Regions from separate parts of the Peribacillus muralis genome, predicted to be linked through region 3. Evidence: riboswitches for the same ligand, from Rfam matches in the RefSeq annotation. Region 3 holds a riboswitch; each other region holds the start of a gene.
What was found. A riboswitch is a leader RNA that binds a small molecule or an ion and turns the genes downstream of it on or off. The one in region 3 is predicted to bind cyclic di-AMP.

Region 1 (3,285 bases), 1.0 Mb from region 3:
ACATCATATAAAATGCCGAAAGAGATCGAAAATAAACCTTATTGAACCATCCGTCGTCCTGAGCGAGATATACATATCGGTTATTCAATTTGCGTAAAAAAGGAGGCTGCAAATGAGTTTTCGTATGACCTAAATACAAAAGCTCAGCCAGCTCTCTTCCGTCCAGTTCATCCAGCCCTTCCGCCTCTTCAAAGTCGATCCAGCAAAAATCGCCATACGCACGGACGTTTTCTTTAAGAAGCTTGGCGATGGACTCTGACGAAGCGCTCTCAAGCAACACATTCAAATTGTATTCCCCACCATCGAATTGATGTTTCAGTAATAAGATGGAATCCAAGGAAGATGGCAGTGAATAAGCAAATTCCCGAAAGTTGAGTCCATTGAAAAGGACAAACCGCTCGGAAGCTTGCATATGCATGTATAATATATCATCGCTATCGTTCTTCATAACCAGACCCCCTCCGAACTTGCAATCCATACTGTTATTTTATCAAACTTTTTGGTTTAGACGTAGGTTATATAACCGGGAATATTGAATCTCACTAACTGAACCGCTTTTCGCCCTGCACTTCCACTAATTATAATGAACATATTCGCCACATTTAAATATCCAATCTGCAGAATGCGCCCGAACCGGAAAGATCAACTTCGCCTTTCAACGTGCTTTATAAAACAATGCGATGCTCGTTACCATAGATGCCCCATGCCGAAGCCGCGTTTTAACGTCAAAAAAAAATCCAGAGTGACTCATCACTCTGGATTTTCGTTATTAAGAAACTTGTTTTAATTCCTCAGCGGAAGGAGGATTGAATTGCCCTTCCCATTTAGAGATGACGATTGCAGCAAGTGAATTACCGATAACATTAACCACTGTACGTCCCATATCAAGAATACGGTCGATACCAGCGATGAATGCTAAACCTTCGATTGGAATACCGACTGTTCCCAATGTAGCTAAAAGAACTACGAAGGAAACACCTGGTACGCCTGCAATACCCTTAGATGTAATCATTAGCACTAGCATTAATGTAATTTGCTCATACGCACTTAAGTCGATTCCATACATTTGAGCGATGAAGATAGCTGCTAACGCTTGATATAATGTAGAGCCATCAAGGTTGAATGAATATCCAGTCGGGATAACGAAAGTAGCAATATGCTTCGGACATCCCGCTTTCTCCATTTTCTCCATGATTTTCGGAAGAACGGCTTCTGAACTCGCTGTCGAGAAAGCAAGAATCAATTCCGCTTTAAGAAGCTTAATCAATGTAAAGATATTGAATCCTACAAATTTTGCAATAAGGCCCAGAACGACGATTACAAAGAAAATCATGGTTCCGTAGACAGAAAGCGCTAACTTACCTAATGGAATTAAAGATTCCAAACCGAACTTGGAAATGGTCACACCAATTAGGGCGAATACCCCGATAGGAGCGAATTTCATAACCATATTAGTTAAGTAGAACATTCCCTCCGCTGTACCTTGGAAGAAGCGGAATACTGGTTTCCCTTTCTCACCGATAGCAGCGATGCTTAGTCCAAACAGTACGGAGAAGAAAATAATCGCTAGCATATCGCCTTCTACCATGGCTTTTACTGGATTGGATGGTACAATGTGTATGAGTGTGTCCACAAATGATTCATGCTGCTTCGTTTCTGCTGTATCAACATATGTGGAAATATCCGTTTGTTCCAGATTATTCATGTTCACACCGGCACCAGGCTGGATGATATTAGCTGAAATTAGACCAACAGCAATTGCTGTAAGGGTTACCACTACAAAGTACGAAAGTGATTTAGCACCCAATTTACCTACCGCTTTCAAATCACCTACACCCGCTACGGCAACGATCAAGCTGGAAACAATGATTGGTACAACGATCATTTTAATCATTCTTAGGAAAATGTCCCCGAATGGCTGTAAAAAGTTTTGGGCTGTCGCATTACCATAAAAAATGGCTCCAACGATTATCCCTAGAATTAGACCAATGAAGATCTGGCTCGCTAAACTTAATTTAATTTTCTTCATGTACTTTCCTCACCTTCTATAAAGTCTTTGATGCAAAAACGTTTTGTCTCGGTAAGGGAAACAGATACTAATAGAAAGAAAGTAATTTTTCTTTTTTTGAAAAACTCTATCTTTACGCCGAAAAAAAAGACACTTCATGTGTCGATTTCTTATTGGCGTGAATATTCACACATGTTCCCTTAAAGACGCTGACGAGGTTAGCTGTCGGGTTAGGAATTGGAAACACAAATGCCCTTTCATTTCTGAATTCACCCCTAGCGGATAATATCCACAAATTTGGGTCCCCCGTTCTTGAATAAGATTAAGCGAATTAACTTATAATAAAATATTATACTAAAAGTGTTAATCTGTAAATATTTATTCTTGTTCAGCGTATAAAAAATCTTTAAACATGTCTGAAAATTCTGTATTATACTTCATTTTAACTATAATTCCGTCTTTTGATTCACCCACAAAAGTTATATAGGTATATTATCCAATCTCTTTTCATTTAATGAATTTATTTATTTTTCAAGGATGCCGAGTAACACGTACCGTACCTTTTCCCTTGCGGTGAACTTCTTATACGTTTTGGTCTTCACTTTGTCGAATTGGATGGGAGTAATGAAATGGGAATGGTTTTTCATCACCCTCTCCGGTTCCATCAGGATGACATCACCTACTGCCGGTCCCTTTATAAGTTCCTGTTTTCCTTCCGCCTTAAGTCCCAATGTAACGTAGTGTTTATCCAAATAGCCTTTTTTAGTCAATTTGTAGATATGCGGTTTTTTAGTATCATTAACAGATTTTACAGGGATGGAGGGGACACCCGCCTTTTCATTGGTAATAATGGAAAGATCGACCTTGGCTCCCACCACCAACGGCTCTGCTTCCTCACCATCCGTTTCGATCAAGGCTTGAAACGGGAACTTGTTATCCTTTGTCAGTGTCGGCTCGTCTGCCGGATAAGAATGGATGCGGCTTATTTTCCCCTTCAGTTCCTTTTTCAAAGCAGGGGCGCTTGCCTTTATAGTCATGCCCACTTCAGCCTTTTTCATCTCACTTTCGGAGAAATACCCTTCAATTCCCATATTTGCTGAAGCAATGGATATAATGGGGTTATTGAGGTCTTCATTGATATTCTTAACTATGCCGTCAGTCTCACTCGTCGTCTCAACCGCCTTAGTCTGTGTCTCGATTGAACTTAACTGAGTACTTAACATCTTCACTTTTTCGTTCAAGCGGTTTTTTTCGAGTTCCTGCTTGTACAATTCTTG
Region 2 (3,285 bases), 1.7 Mb from region 3:
TTCACTTTACTGCATAAAGGGCAAAAAAAAAACTGCAGGCAAACCCAAATTTTCATCGAGTTTGCCTACAGCAAGAAGCAACCCTGAGCAGGGTTGCTTCCATATTATAAGCGGTTTACTTCTTCAAATGATATGGAACGGTCGTAACCACTACATTCCTTCTATAAAGTAAGTAGGCACGAATCAGTAAACTGGATTGGTTATGGAGAATGTTGTGCCAGCCCTTCTTCGGAATGAATTGCGGGATGATGACTGTAACTTGATAGTTGGATTCCCTTGCCTTATGCTCAACCGTATCTACAAATTTAGTCAATGGCTGAATGATGCTGCGGTAGTACGAATGAAGTGTGACGAGCCTGATATCCGGCTGCCAATTCTTCCATTTTTCTTCGAATTTCTTTTCATCCTCCCTTTCAAAGGAGATATATACGGCAATGATTTGATCTGCAGAAAGAGATTTGGCATAATTCAAGGAGTTCTCGACTACATGCGTGATACCGGCAACAGGAACGATGATGACATTTCCTTGGATGGGAAGAGTCGGCTCACACGTAGTGATTCGCAATTGATCGCCTACCGCATCATAATGTCTCCTTATGCGATGAAACATCAAAATGATGATTGGCAGGAAGACTAAAACAGGCCATACATGCACGAATTTGGTTAAAAAGAAAATGAGCGTGACAATAAAGCTAATGATCGCCCCAATTGAATTAATCGTTAATTTCACGATCCAGCCTTTAGGCTTTTCTCGAATCCATTTAACCATCATACCCGACTGTGACAAGGTGAATGGAATGAAAACACCTACTGCATAAAGGGGAATGAGATTCTCGGTATGCCCCCCAAAAGCGACTATCAGGATAATCGATGCAAGCCCAAGAATGATGATTCCATTGGAATATCCCAAGCGGTCGCCTCTTATCGTAAACATCCTTGGAATGAACTTATCCTTGGCCAAATTGACCGCGAGCAGCGGGAAAGCAGAATACCCAGTATTGGCAGCAAGAATCAAGATTAATGCCGTCGTGCCTTGTATAAAGAAATACATGAAGTTCCTTCCAAATATCTGTTCGGCGATTTGCGAAACCACCGTTACTTCTGCGCTGGGAACTATGCTTAAATAGTAGGCTAGGAAAACAATTCCCGTAAATAATACAGCAAGCAATGAGCCCATCGCGATTAAAGTTTTAGCAGCATTATTCGGTGCTGGATCTTTAAAGTTAGGAATCGCATTGGAGATTGCTTCTACGCCGGTCAAGGCGGAGCTGCCGGATGCAAATGCCCTCAGCAAGATGAATAAACTGATGCCGGCGACTGGTGTCCCAATCGACGCATGCAATTCAGGTGAGACATCGCCAGTCAAGATTTTGTATAGTCCCACCCCGATCAGGATGAATAATGCTAAAACGAACAGATAGACGGGATAGGCCAATACCGAAGCCGACTCCGTTACCCCTCTAAGATTAAGGATGGTAAGCAGGATCACAAAAATGATAGCGATAACGACATTATACGCATGCAGGCTGGGAAATGCGGACGTGATGGCATCCGTACCTGCTGATACGCTTACAGCGACAGTCAATATATAATCCACCAATAAAGATCCACCAGCGATCAGCCCTGGATTTATCCCTAAATTGTTTTTTGAGACGACATAGGCCCCTCCGCCATGCGGGTAAGCAAAAATGATCTGCCTATAGGACAAAATAAGAGCTGTTAACAGGATCAAGACCCCGATGGCAATCGGTATGGAATACCAAAATGCCGCAGCACCAACCGTGATCAAAACGATCAATATTTGTTCCGGACCATATGCAACTGAAGACAAAGCATCAGAAGATAGAATGGCCAACGCTTTTGTTTTGTTAAGCTTTTGATCACCAAGCGCATTTGATTTTAAGGGTCTTCCTATCAAGAACCTCTTAATTGATGATAACATCAAAAATTCCCCCACCATGTTTTAAGTAATAAGTTTAGGTTACCCTGCTAAAGCAAAAACCCAGAAGAAAAAATAAAAATGCCTGCAAGTCATAACTAAATAGACCTGCAGACATCAATTTTTTTGTCTAACAAGCTCCACCTTCCTTCTCATATAACGCTTACGAGGTTAGCTGTCGGATTCGGACCTAAGAGTAGCCCTACCTTGGAAGGATTCACCCCTTGGATTATAAAATAATCCCAATAACGGGTCCCCCGCACCAAATGGTTTAAGCGATTTAGAAATATGAAACTGTTGATTATCATACTCCCGTGAACTGGAAAAGTAAATGAAAATTTTTCATGTAAAAAGAATATTTTTTAGTAACTACGGTTATGTTGATAACCTATGCTCCATACGGAACCAAAACCCTTCAAAACCAGAAAGGATGGCCATGATTCCCATGCCTAAACATACAGTAAAACCAATCATCTCAGATGAATTTTTAGATGAAGTGGTTAAAGAAATCAATGAACAATTCGGCGGTCCACTCAATGAAAACGATCACCGTAACCAACTGGACGGGGAAGAAACAAGGTGATGACTCATTCCCTGTCCGAACGGGACGTGCCAGCCCTTTACGAAACTTATCAATTGCTCCCGATAGCACGTTCAATAGCACCTCTGGTTTTATCTCAACCAGAGGTTTTTGGGCAGATTTTCTTAATTCCTCACAAATTTTTTGGCGACTTGTCCAAACCGTTCTAGCTTATCCTCATAGAATGATAAAGTAGTCATCATAAAAAGAAGCAAGAAAATACGTCATATAACAACAATGATGATATTACATGATTCAAATACTGGATAAGGGAATGATATTTTTCCATTTCATGGCCCTTTTAGATCCGTTAGCCTTATAGGACAAGCCAACGTCTCCTGATTCCCCATTCGACCTACTATTATCCCACTTTTTTCACATTCGGTCTCGGTGGCTTTAAATTAATGCTAGCAAGGGAAAGACCTCATCCATTCACTTCATTCACTTCTTTGACGGCCTTAATTTCATGGTTATCTTACATTCAAAAGGAGGGATGAAACATGTATATGCATCATTCACCAAGAACGGGAATCATACACACCGAGTTGCCGTATCTAGGAATGGCTTCGCAAGTGTACACAGGCTATTTAGAATTCCAAAAGAATTTTGAGGCTGTATCAGAAACCGAAAACCGTCAGTCACTATCTGCCCCTTTAGATGAGTTTGAATGATCACTGACATTGCCTGCTCCATCCTTTTTCGTATCAACAAATTAAAACCGTCCTATTAAAGGACGGTTCTTTTTATGCTCCTTCATATTTACACG
Region 3 (3,285 bases):
ATAGATGACCCAGTCGGCACCGACTTTAGTGAGCACCTGCCCGTGATTTTTATTAAGGGCTTTGGCAATGACCTTTTTGACCCCAAGCTCTTTTAAAAGCAAGGTAGTTAAAATGCTCGATTGCATGTCATTTCCGATGGCTACGATGACACAATCGAAATTACGGATGCCGATTGATTTCAATGTCTCTTCTTCAGTTGTGTCTGCGATGACTGCATGGGTAATGCTCAGTTCCGCATTCTCGACTCTCTCCTCATTGATATCAATACCCAAAACCTCTTGGTCGGCCGTATACAATCTATGTGCCACACTGGTTCCGAATCTGCCTAGACCGATTACGGCATATTGTCGTCTTCCCATCTTTTACACTCCTCCTTTTATGACTAGCCAATCATGATTTTCCCTTTTGGCCGGCGGAACTGATCTGGCTTGCGCCGCATGGCGATAGCAAAAGCCAGAGTCAAAGGACCAACACGGCCTGCAAACATCGTAAAAATGATGAGCATCCGGCCAACCGGTGATAATTCCGGGGTCAAACCCATCGAGAGTCCCACGGTGGCGAATGCTGAAGTGGCTTCGAACAAAATCATCAAGAAGTCACTTCCGCTTTCAGTGATGGCCAGCAGAATGGAGATGCTTGAAACCATGAATACGCCAATGAATGTAACGGATAATGCTTTGAAAATCGTTTCACTCACAATACGGTGACGGAATAAGACCACATCACCCTTTCCTTTAATCTGTGACCAAACCGTTCCGACAAGCGTCGCCAATGTAGTGGTTTTAATCCCGCCGCCAGTCGATCCCGGAGAAGCCCCAACGAACATCAAGAAAATGATGAGCAGTAAGGTAGGCTGAGTCAAATCAGGGATATTCAACGTATTGGAGCCTGCCGTCCTTGGTGAAACCGACTGAAATAAAGACGATAACGTTTTACCCATCAAGGATAAAGGCTGCAATGTCTTGACATTGCCGAACTCGAATAAAAAGATTAAAATGGCTCCGGCAATCGTAAGGATCAAGCTAGTCGTTAGAACAATCTTCGTATGTACGGATAAACGATGGGTGTCACGATATTCGTATAATTCATTCATCACGATAAAACCTATTCCGCCAAACGTGATTAGGAAGACGACCGTAAGGGTTATGAATGGATCCGATACATAGGGGGTTAAACTCCTGAATTCCCCCATTAAATCAAAGCCGGCATTATTGAAATTCGATATGGAATGAAAAACCCCGTAATAAATCGCTTTGCCGATCGGCATGTCAAAAGAGAAGCGAATCGATAAGATAAGGGCGCCAATGCCTTCAATAATGGCTGTGAAAATCAATAGCCGTCTCACTAACCTTACTACACCTGCCATGGATAGATTATTTAAGGACTCCTGCAAAAGTAACCTGCCTTTTAAAGAAATCTTCTTGCCTAATAGGAAAAAGAAAAATGTCGCAAATGACATGAATCCCAAGCCGCCTATTTGAATCAGTGTTAAGATGACCAACTCACCAAAAGTTGAAAAAGTCGATCCCGTATCCACTACGACAAGCCCCGTTACGCAAGTAGCGGATGTTGCGGTGAAAAGAGCATCCAGAAAAGAAAGACCATGCCCGCTTTCAGTGGAAATCGGCAGGGTCAATAAATAGGACCCGATAAGTATCAGGATGCCGAACCCGATTACTAGAATTTTTGGTGGATCCAATAGATTTTTTGCTTTTATCAAAATGATCATCCCTACCTATAAAAATGAAATGTGTGAAATGTGTGAAATTGTATGGATTTAGTAACCATCAATCTTCATTACGAAGCTTTTTAAAGCATAATAAAAAGACCTGCGAAAAAACTCGAACAGCTATTTTGACACAAATAATGTGCAAAGTAGCTCCCGAAATAGGCGGTCTTATGACCTCCTTCGCTTTAGCCGACGAAGTTAGCTGACGGGTAGGATGGCGAAAGAGCTGATCTCATCCCTTCTGCAAGGCAGAATTAACCCCAAGTAATTGGGTCCTCCGTACTCAAATCACATGAGTTTTGGCCGAAATATATTAAATTGATAAAATGTATTCTACTCCCATCATTTAGCAGTTGTAAACCCCTAAATTGTAAAAATATATTTCTTTAACAAAACTGAAAATTTATGTTTCACTTATACATTTCCAAAACGTATTGACAAATATTAGTTAGCACATTATGATAGGTTCGATTCATTCGAAAATCCGATTTAAGAGACTATATATATTCGTTCTTTTGGGAAATCCTAAACGAAATCAAACACATTACAAAAAAGGCGGGCAATTATGGAGAAGACGTTCAATCGATATGTTATCAATGCTACAGGCAAGGGTGGCCAGACTTATTTAACCCAATGTCAGGATAAAGATGCACTAAGAAAATGGATTGCCGATCATGAGGACCAGATCATCATGAATGAGTTAAGAATAACCGATAAGAAAAAGAATCCCTTGTTAAAATTTTTTTCACAAAGGTGATTATTTCCTAGTGGCTTCATGCATGGAATGACAGTGAACGCCGAGCCGAAAAATCCATATCTTGTTTCGCTTTTAAACTCATTGATCTCAATGGGTTTTTTTGCGTGGAATCATTTACAGCTCTTGATCGATAATGTTAAAATTTAGAAAAACATGACTTCAATGTAAGTGGCGGAAATACTGTTGAACACTGCCTAGCACGGAGCATGGCAACCAAGGGTGTGGAACTGATGAGATTTAAACATGTAGGAGCTTCTTGGAAGTATCCTGCGATCTTGTTGTGCGGGATCGGGATTTCCAACTTCGGCGCGTGGGTGTATTTCATCGCCCTCAATTTAATCGTGCTCGATTTGACCAAGTCGCCCTTAGCGGTGGCTGGTTTATTTATGGTGAAGCCGGTGGCGGTATTATTGACCAATGTATGGGCAGGCAGCGTCATCGACCGGATGAATAAGCGGAATCTAATGGTTACTCTTGATCTATTCCGGGCGGCATTCATCGCTTTGCTTGCCTTTACTTCCTCCATTTGGGTCATCTATTCGCTCGTATTGGTGATCAATATGGCAGAGGCCATGTTTGGTACAACATCAAGGACGTATATAACAAAATTACTAACAATTGAACAGAGAAAACGATTCAACTCATTACGAAGCTTGATCGATTCAGGGGCTTTTTTGATTGGACCAGCGTTAGCGGGTCTCCTTTTCTTAATCGGCACCCCCGTCGTTGCCATCTATATCAATGCACTGGCCTTAGTATTCTCAGGCGTGATCACGCTATTCATGCCAGATCTTGAAA

Region 1: another riboswitch for cyclic di-AMP. It lies ahead of ABE28_RS01330 (cation:dicarboxylate symporter family transporter); the one in region 3 lies ahead of ABE28_RS20175 (TrkH family potassium uptake protein).
Region 2: another riboswitch for cyclic di-AMP. It lies ahead of ABE28_RS04705 (APC family permease); the one in region 3 lies ahead of ABE28_RS20175 (TrkH family potassium uptake protein).

What each region holds. Positions count from the first base shown of each region.
Region 1 is NZ_CP017080.1:268,991-272,275, reverse strand. Features, by position in the region: gene ABE28_RS01335 (hypothetical protein) at 1-448, opposite strand, end outside; gene ABE28_RS01330 (cation:dicarboxylate symporter family transporter) at 770-2,029, opposite strand; cyclic di-AMP (ydaO/yuaA leader) riboswitch at 2,201-2,347, opposite strand; gene ABE28_RS01325 (efflux RND transporter periplasmic adaptor subunit) at 2,533-3,285, opposite strand, start outside.
Region 2 is NZ_CP017080.1:978,848-982,132, reverse strand. Features, by position in the region: gene ABE28_RS04705 (APC family permease) at 116-1,942, opposite strand; cyclic di-AMP (ydaO/yuaA leader) riboswitch at 2,084-2,227, opposite strand; gene ABE28_RS25425 (hypothetical protein) at 2,385-2,522, shown strand; gene ABE28_RS24850 (hypothetical protein) at 3,020-3,190, shown strand.
Region 3 is NZ_CP017080.1:4,161,431-4,164,715, reverse strand. Features, by position in the region: gene ABE28_RS20180 (potassium channel family protein) at 1-360, opposite strand, end outside; gene ABE28_RS20175 (TrkH family potassium uptake protein) at 384-1,721, opposite strand; cyclic di-AMP (ydaO/yuaA leader) riboswitch at 1,903-2,045, opposite strand; gene ABE28_RS20170 (hypothetical protein) at 2,296-2,487, shown strand; gene ABE28_RS20165 (MFS transporter) at 2,718-3,285, shown strand, end outside.